2 regions of the Yersinia massiliensis genome follow, and region 2 is predicted to be linked to the other one. Evidence: predicted binding sites of a transcription regulator. Region 2 holds the regulator's gene; the other holds the start of a gene.

Region 1 (4,437 bases), 990 kb from region 2:
GCACCTTGCCAACGGACAAAGAGATCTTCAGGTAATTCGATATCAAATTGATCGATAACCCGATTAACGGTCTGATCAACAATCTCTTGCAGGGTTTGTGGCCGATGATAGAACGCAGGCATCGGTGGCATAATAACTGCACCTAATTCAGCCGCTTGCACCAATAGCCGTAAATGCCCTAAATGTAACGGGCTTTCGCGGACACAGAGCAGTAATGGGCGACGCTCTTTTAAAATCACATCAGCGGCACGAGTCAGTAAACCATCCGTATAGCTATGGACAATTCCAGATAAGGTTTTGATTGAACAAGGTAAAATAACCATTCCATGGGTCTTAAATGAACCAGAAGAAATGCAGGCTGCAATATCCCGTGAGTCATGCACCACATCGGCCAATGCTTGAACATCCTTAACGCTGAACTCGGTTTCAAGTGCTAACGTTTGGCGCGCCGCATTGCTGAGAATTAAATGAGTTTCCACGCCCTCAACCTGTTGCAGCACCTGTAACAGCCGCACGCCATAAATGGCTCCGCTAGCCCCGCTGATACCGATAATAAGTCGCTTCATGGAAAATGCCTCGTACTGATGTTATGTCTTCAAAAATAAGCATAACACAAAGAAATAGGGGCAAACTTTGCCGTATCAGGCACAGATAAGCAAGTCATGCCCCCAGTATCTTAAAACAAAAAAGGTGCACCGCGCCTGAACGCAAGTTGCACCTTTTTGATTCATCTATTTTTGTCACATAATAAGTCTTGCAGACCGCAATCGTAAATCAGCCTGCATACCTGCAACTTAATCCGTTGCGGGTATCAACCCTCGTTATGCATCTCAAGATTTTCCGCTTCGTTATGATTACGTAATGCTTGCGCATCATCGTTACGTAACGATTCCAGATACTCTAGATAGCTCTGATCCACATCTTTAGTGACGTAAACGCCATTAAAGACGGAACATTCAAACTGAGTGATATCGGGGTTATCTTCGCGTACAGCTTCGATAAGATCAGTAAGATCTTGGAAAATCAGCGCGTCGGCACCAATTAACTGGCGAATCTCATCCACTTCACGACCATGAGCGATTAACTCATTGGCGCTCGGCATATCGATCCCATACACGTTAGGGAAACGGATTTCAGGTGCGGCTGAGGCAAAATAGACTTTTTTCGCTCCCGCTTCACGTGCCATCTCAACGATCTGCTCTGATGTGGTGCCCCGCACAATCGAATCATCCACCAATAACACGTTCTTATCGCGGAATTCTGCACGGTTAGCATTCAGTTTACGACGCACCGATTTACGGCGTTCTTGCTGACCCGGCATGATGAAAGTACGGCCAACATAGCGGTTTTTCACAAAACCTTGGCGGTAAGGTTTATCCAGAATTCGAGCAATCTCCAGCGCAATATCGCAAGAGGTTTCAGGGATAGGGATAACCACATCGATATCTAAATCTTCCCACTGTTTGGCAATTTTCGCGCCCAACTTCTGGCCCATGCGCACACGTGCACTGTAAACAGAAATTTTGTCCATAAAGGAGTCAGGGCGAGCAAAGTAGACATACTCAAACAGGCATGGATTGTATTTTGGATTTTCAGCGCATTGGCGAGTGAACAACTGGCCTTTTTCGGTGATATACACCGCTTCACCTGGCGCAACATCACGCAGGAATTCGAAACCAAGGGTATCGAGTGCCACACTTTCAGAAGCGACCATATACTCATTGCGGCCATCAACCAATGTGCGTTTACCAATCACCAGCGGGCGAATCCCATTCGGATCACGGAAGGCGACCATGCCATGGCCGATAATCATCGCGACGCACGCATAAGCACCGCGAATGAGCTGATGCGTAGCGGCAACAGCGGCAAAAATGTTGTCAGACTCCAACGGATAATGTTGGAAGCGGTCCAATTCACTGGCAAAAATATTCAGCAAAATTTCTGAGTCAGACGTGGTATTCACATGACGGCGAGAAACTTCGAATAATTTCTTTCTCAGCTGGTGAGCGTTAGTCAGATTACCGTTATGTGCCAAGGTAATGCCAAACGGTGAATTAACGTAGAAAGGCTGAGCCTCGGAAGCACTGGAACTGCCAGCTGTCGGGTAACGAACATGGCCAATACCCATATTCCCCTGTAAGCGCAGCATATGCCGGGTTTCAAATACATCCTTCACCAAGCCGTTTGCTTTACGCAGCCGGAACCCGTTATGGGCATCAATGGTAACGATGCCCGCAGCATCCTGGCCTCGGTGCTGAAGCACCGTCAGCGCATCATAAATCGACTGGTTTACCGGTGCAAAACCGGCGATACCGACAATACCGCACATGTTGTCTTTTCCTCATAAGCCGCTCCGAATCGGTAGTTGATCCGGTAAGAAACTCGACGTGCTCTGCAGGTAGTCAAAGAACCACCTGATGATATAACTGAACTGCGGGATTAATTGCGACTGTTTCCAGTCTTCACTTTGCGAGAAACCGGTAAACGTATCGAGGAAGAACAACATGGCAGAGACAATCAGAACACCTCTCAGCGCCCCAAAACAGATCCCTAATACCCTGTCTGTTCCTGATAACCCAGTACGCTCAACCAGTGAACCAATCACATAGTTAACAATAGCCCCGACGATCAATGTCGCGATGAACAAAATGCCGATAGCAATTCCGTTACGGACCACTTCATCCTCAAAACGAGTGAAGTAGACAGCAAGGTAACTGTAAAAATGGCTGGCAACGAAAAACGCACATCCCCATGTTACAAGTGACAATGCTTCACGGACAAACCCTCGGATTAAGCTGACCAACGCAGAAAATCCGATAATCCCTATAATGACGTAATCAATCCAGACCATGGCTATTCCAATGACGAAATCACCGCTGCATCCTGTTCGCGGCGAATTCTAACAGAAAAAGAAAACGTTTGCGTAGGGGTTTCTGACCCCATGACAAATTAAAGTGCGACGATTTTAAAAACAACAATCGTCGCACAAACTTAGCTCACATACTTCATTCGCAACCCCCGCGTGACCAGACATCGTCATGCCACGCGAGACCTTAACGCCCCGTGCTGTAGGACTTAACCTGTCCATTTAGGCCGCTTAATGAATTAAGCTCAGGCAACGCTGATTGCAGTTTTTGTTTTGACGCATCCGGCCCGACAAAAATACGGGTTATCTGGCCCTGAACAGGGGTCGCGGGTACGGTATAAGCCCGATGACCAGACAGACGTAATGTGGCAACAACCTCATTCACTTTAGCGGCATTTTTCAACGCCCCCAGTTGGACGACATAAGCCTGTCCGACCGGTGCTTTCTCTTCTGTGACGGGTTTGCTCTCCGGCTGTGCTTCTGGCTTAACCTCGGGTTTGGGTTTCACTTCCTGCGGTTTTTTCTCTACCGGAGCTGGCTTGATCTCAACCGGTTTCTTCTCCACAGGTTTCACCTCAACCGGCTTATTTTGCATCGGCGGTGGTGAGACAATAAGGGGCTCAGTTGGCCGGTTACCGGCATCGTTCGCGGCCTGAGAGACGGAATCATCTTTCGGGACTTCCACCGCTTGTGCCGCGCCTTCCGGCGGCGCGATAGGCAAAGGCTGACTGACCGGCGGAACCGCATCAATCTCTTGGCTATCACCGGGTTTTGGCACTAATGGAATGGCGGCGAACTCATCCTCATAATGCTTCTTTTTGCCATCGAGCAGCCCCGGCAGCACAATCACGCCTAACGCGACTAGAATGATGGTCCCGACTAAACGGTTCTGGAACTTACTTGCCACTCGCACTCCCCAAACTTTGCCTGTGATACTGGATGCTACAGCTACGTTCGCTGACTACCGCTGTGTAGCACCCACTATTTTAGGTCTATATTCAATCGGTTATAAAATCGACACCACTACAGACTCAATGCGGCCATCACATGGGCGACTGTATGGAAAGAGCCACAGACAATGACCACATCCTGTGGTGCTGCATCCTGCATGGCCTGTCGCCAAGCCGTTTCGACATCATTAAATACGCGGGGACGGCTAAGGTGTTCAGCTAATTGCGCAGCCGTGGCCCCACGCGGGCCTTCTAACGGCGCACAATACCATTCGTCGACCTGTTCAGATAAACACGCCAACGTCCCGCCAATATCTTTATCTGATAGCATCCCCACCACTGCCCGTACTTGACCTTTTTTCGGCAATTGGGCCAGCCTATCAGTCAAATAACGTGCAGCGTGCGGGTTATGAGCTACATCCAAAATCAGCAAGGGTTGCTCACTGACTATCTGGAAACGTCCCGGTAAACGGGCAGCCAGTAAACCTTGATGCACCGCAGCTTCACTCAATGGCAGACCGGAATAATACAATACGGCCAATGCCGTGGCCGCATTCGCCAACGGCACATTGGGTAACGGTAAATTCGCCCATTGATGATCGCCGCACTGCCAGTTCCAAT
Region 2 (4,437 bases):
TGCTGAAGTTTGCAGTTCTTGTTGCATTGCGCCGAAGGCTGGCAAATACATATCGGTGGCCAGATAACCTAGCATGCTTAAACCGGCCAGATAGAACATGAAGCTAGACGTTGTTTTCATTCTTGATATCTCGATGGGGACATTTTTTTGCAGGTGCGACAGAAAATGGCTGTTATGACGATTGTTGTAAATGCATTGTTATAGGCAATTTATTGCGGAGGGCATTCTATCCGGCAAGATAATCTGTTGTGAAACGGTAATATTTGCACCATGCTATCAATATATTTGATATCTAAATGGTTGAGCAGCAGAGGTGGAGTTAATGTGGTCTGAATACTCACTGGATGTAGTGGATGCTGTCGCGCGTACTGGAAGTTTCAGTGCCGCTGCACAAGAATTGCACCGTGTACCGTCGGCGATAAGTTATACCGTGCGTCAACTTGAAGAGTGGCTCGCGGTGCCACTGTTTGAACGGCGGCATCGTGACGTCGAATTAACGGCTGCAGGCGCAATTTTTATCAAGGAAGCGCGTGATGTTATCAAAAAAATGAATGGCACACGTCGACAGTGCCAGCAAGTCGCGAATGGTTGGCGGGGGGAATTGACCATCGTGATAGATAAAATCGTTAAGCCAGCTCGCAGCCGCCGCTTAATCTTAGATTTCTATCGGCATTTTCCCGATATTGAATTGCGGGTACGCTATGAAGTGTTCAATGGCGTATGGGATGTGTTAGTCGACGGGCAAGCAGAAATGGCCATTGGCGCGACTCGCGCTGTGCCTGTTGGCGGGCGGTTTGTATTTCGCGATATGGGATTTTTGAGCTGGCAGTGTGTTGTGAGTGTTGAACATCCGTTGGCCCAGTTAACAGGGCCTTTGACCGATGACCAGTTACGGCCATTTCCCTCATTATGTTTGGAGGATACCGCGCAGAATCTACCCAAGCGAGACACTTGGACACTTGATAATCAGCAGCGGCTGGTGGTACCGGACTGGGTGACAGGGATTGATTGCCTGTGTGCAGGCTTATGCGTAGGCATGGTACCGACTCATATGGTTTCACCACTGATTGCACAAGGGAAGTTAGCTGCTTTGACGTTGACAGAACCCTTACCAGATAGCCCTTGCTGCATGACTTGGGAGCAAAATAACCATTCACCCGCGTTGGCTTGGTTACTTGAATATTTGGGTGACAGTGTCACATTGAATGATGAGTGGCTGAAAGACGAAAATGAGTGATTGCGCTGTGATTGACCGCACGATAGTGCCGCCGGTAGCGAAGTTTGCTACTGGCAGCAGGGCGTTACCAAATAGATGTTTTTTGCGCCGGAAGATGAGTCATTACCGGCAGAGTTTGATTAACGGCGGTAGTCGCGGAACGGACCATCAGCAACAGAACGTCGCTCAACCAGTTTCGGGTGAACTTCAATGGTCTGTGGGTCTTCGCGCTTGCTGACGATACGATCGAGCAACATGGCAAATGCCGTTTCACCTAATCGTTCTTTGGGTTGATGAATGGTGGTCAGTGCTGGTGAGAAATAGCGCGCATTACGCACGTTGTCATACCCTATCACCGAAATATCTTGTGGCACTCGCAGGCCCAATTCATCGGCTGCACAAATCGCGCCCATCGCCATAATATCTCCGCCACAAAATACGGCCGTTGGACGATGTTTTTGTGTCAGAATTTGATGCATGGCCTTATAGCCTGATTCTGGCTCGAAATCGCCTTGAACTACCCACTCATCACGCAGCTCAATATTCGCTTCTTCCAATGCCTTAAGGAAGCCTTGATGGCGACCTCCGCCGGTGTTACGAGATAACTGCCCCGGAATGGCACCAATATCGCGATGGCCGCGTTCAATAAGATAGCGACCGGCCAAATAACCGCCTTCAAAAGCATTATCAATAATAGAGTCAGTAAAATCACCCCGCGCTGTACCCCAATCCATCACCACCATCGGGATATTGCGATAGTCTTCCAGCATCCCAAGAAGTTGCTCTGGATATTCTGAACACATCACTAATAACCCATCGACACGCTTTTGCGCCAACATCGCCAGATACGCTTTTTGCTTATCCAGATTATTATGAGAGTTACATAGAATCAGCGTGTAGCCTTTGCTATAACAACTGTTTTCAACCGCTTCTATTACTTCGGCAAAATAGGGGGCTTCGCTGGAGGTTGCTAACAAGCCGATGGATTTTGTGTGATTAACTTTCAAACTGCGGGCCACAGCACTGGGCGAATAATGCAGTTCTTTAATGGCCGCCCACACGGCAGCCTTAGTATTTTCGGCGACGAAACGAGTTTTGTTAATCACGTGCGAAACGGTGGTGGTGGACACACCCGCGTGTTTGGCCACATCTTTAATCGTTGCCATATAAAAAATAACTCCTAAGCTCACCTGTTACAGCAGGTCAGTATTTTGTTAATCGTTTGCCTACATACTCGAAACCATTCAGACAGAAGCATATTATTAGGCTGGAAAATGGAATCAGCGGGCTGTCTGAGAGTATTTGTTGGACGTTATTGGCCAGTATGCAGTTATGAACTGCGAATTTTGGCTGATCTGGAGGAAAAGTGAAAGGGGTAATCAAAGTTATAAAGTGAGTAATGAGCAGAAGATTTTTTTTCTGAATTGTGGGAAGATAATTTAACACACTAACTATGTGCCTTTTCCCTACTACAAATTGACCGGCTGAGGAGTTTTTATGGATACCAATCTGAAAATGTCGCTGATTACGACTGTTGGTGCATTGGCAATGATTATTGCCTTTAGCTTCGTGGCGGTAATGAATTAAGTCAACCGCTTGCCGGTATAGCGTGACAAGTAGGGCGGTTTACCCGCCCTTATTATGGTTATCGATTTTAGTGATACTGATGTATCAACACATCCTCTCGCGTTTATTCGCCTTATCAGGCTAAATTCGTCTCAACGAAAGACCAATTCACCAGCGCCCAGAAGTTTTCCAGGTATTTAGGCCGCGCATTGCGGTAGTCGATATAATAAGCGTGTTCCCATACATCTACAGTCAGTAACGGTTTATCGTTGGTGGTCAGCGGGGTAGCCGCATTCGATGTACTGACAATGGCCAGTGAACCGTCTGCTTTTTTGACCAACCAAGTCCAACCAGCACCAAAATTTTTAACCGCAGCATCGGTAAATTGCGTTTTAAAATCAGCAAAAGACCCAAATGACTGATTTATGGCGTCAGCTACTTTACCCTGAGGTTCACCACCACCATTCGGCGACAGACAATGCCAATAGAAGGTATGGTTCCAAACCTGAGCAGCATTGTTAAAAATACCGCCACTAGATGTTTTCACGATCTCTTCCAGCGTTTTGCCAGCAAACTCTGTATCTTTAATTAGATTATTAAGGTTGACCACATAAGTGTTGTGGTGCTTGCCATAATGGTATTCCAGTGTTTCAGCTGAAATGTGTGGTTCCAGCGCATTTTGCGCATAAGGTAATGCCGGTAATTCAAATGACATTGCTTGCTCCTTTCGGGGTTGCTCAGGGTGTTTGCTCCTCAAATCTCATCAAAAACCATCGGTTATGATGTGGCGAAGAGCGGATAAACCAAAATTGTTGTATTTTTGTTGTGGGTATTAATTTTAGCAACTTTCAACGGGAATGACAGTTATAACCATAATATAATAGTGGTTATTGAGTGGGGGAGAGTCACAATGGTTATCATTATTGAGAAAGCGATTGATGGTCACTCACCCAGCAAATAATCTGCTGGGTATCGGGAGATTGAAGATTTAGCGAATCGTTTTAGGTGTGACCACGCGACGCGCGCCCACATAATGATCTTGCCAGTAGTCGTTATCCATCATGCTAATACGAATTTCTTCACCAGTACGAGGTGACTGAATAAACTTGCCGTTACCTAAATAAACACCGACATGGTCGGCAACACCGCGATTGGCGATATTAAAGAACACCAGGTCACCGCTCTCTAATTCTGCACGTTTCACTGGTGCGGCATCACGTAAATGAAACATTTCGTTAGCAGTGCGTGGCATTTTTATTCTGATGACATCTTTGTACGCGTAATAAATAAGCCCACTACAATCGAAACCTGTATTCGGAGAGGTGCCCCCCCAACGATAAGGTTTACCGACTTGTTTCATCAGCTTACTCATTGCAGTTTGTTTTGCGTGTTGATAGCGCTTTTTATGGGCGGGGCTGAGTTTAATTTTATTATTCGCGATTAATTCTGTGCTGGCTTTACCTTGAGTTTTAATTCGCTGCCGACCATAAGCGATTTTTTCTGTTTTTTTAGCGCCAGCTCTATTTTTGTCGGTTGCTGTATTAGTATTTATCTTTTTAGTCGTACGGGTATTTGTCGCCGTCTTTTTACTGACTTCTTGTGCTTTCTTTTTGATGTTCTTGCCCGTACTGGTGGTAATCTTCTTTTTATGAGCG

The links. Region 2 encodes PurR, which represses purine synthesis genes. Its sites were predicted from a motif close to CANGCAAACGTTTGCNTG; they were not measured.
Region 1: the regulator PurR is predicted to act here: its motif matches at 2,909-2,926, upstream of cvpA (colicin V production protein).

The regions. Positions count from the first base shown of each region.
Region 1 covers NZ_CP028487.1:1,548,357-1,552,793, reverse strand. Annotated here, with positions in the region: gene DA391_RS07130 (UbiX family flavin prenyltransferase) at 1-566, opposite strand, end outside; gene purF (amidophosphoribosyltransferase) at 812-2,329, opposite strand; gene cvpA (colicin V production protein) at 2,342-2,851, opposite strand; gene dedD (cell division protein DedD) at 3,054-3,773, opposite strand; gene folC (bifunctional tetrahydrofolate synthase/dihydrofolate synthase) at 3,890-4,437, opposite strand, start outside.
Region 2 covers NZ_CP028487.1:2,537,178-2,541,614, reverse strand. Annotated here, with positions in the region: gene punC (purine nucleoside transporter PunC) at 1-120, opposite strand, end outside; gene punR (DNA-binding transcriptional activator PunR) at 323-1,237, shown strand; gene purR (HTH-type transcriptional repressor PurR) at 1,357-2,382, opposite strand; gene DA391_RS11860 (YnhF family membrane protein) at 2,714-2,803, shown strand; gene sodB (superoxide dismutase [Fe]) at 2,919-3,497, opposite strand; gene DA391_RS11850 (C40 family peptidase) at 3,771-4,437, opposite strand, start outside.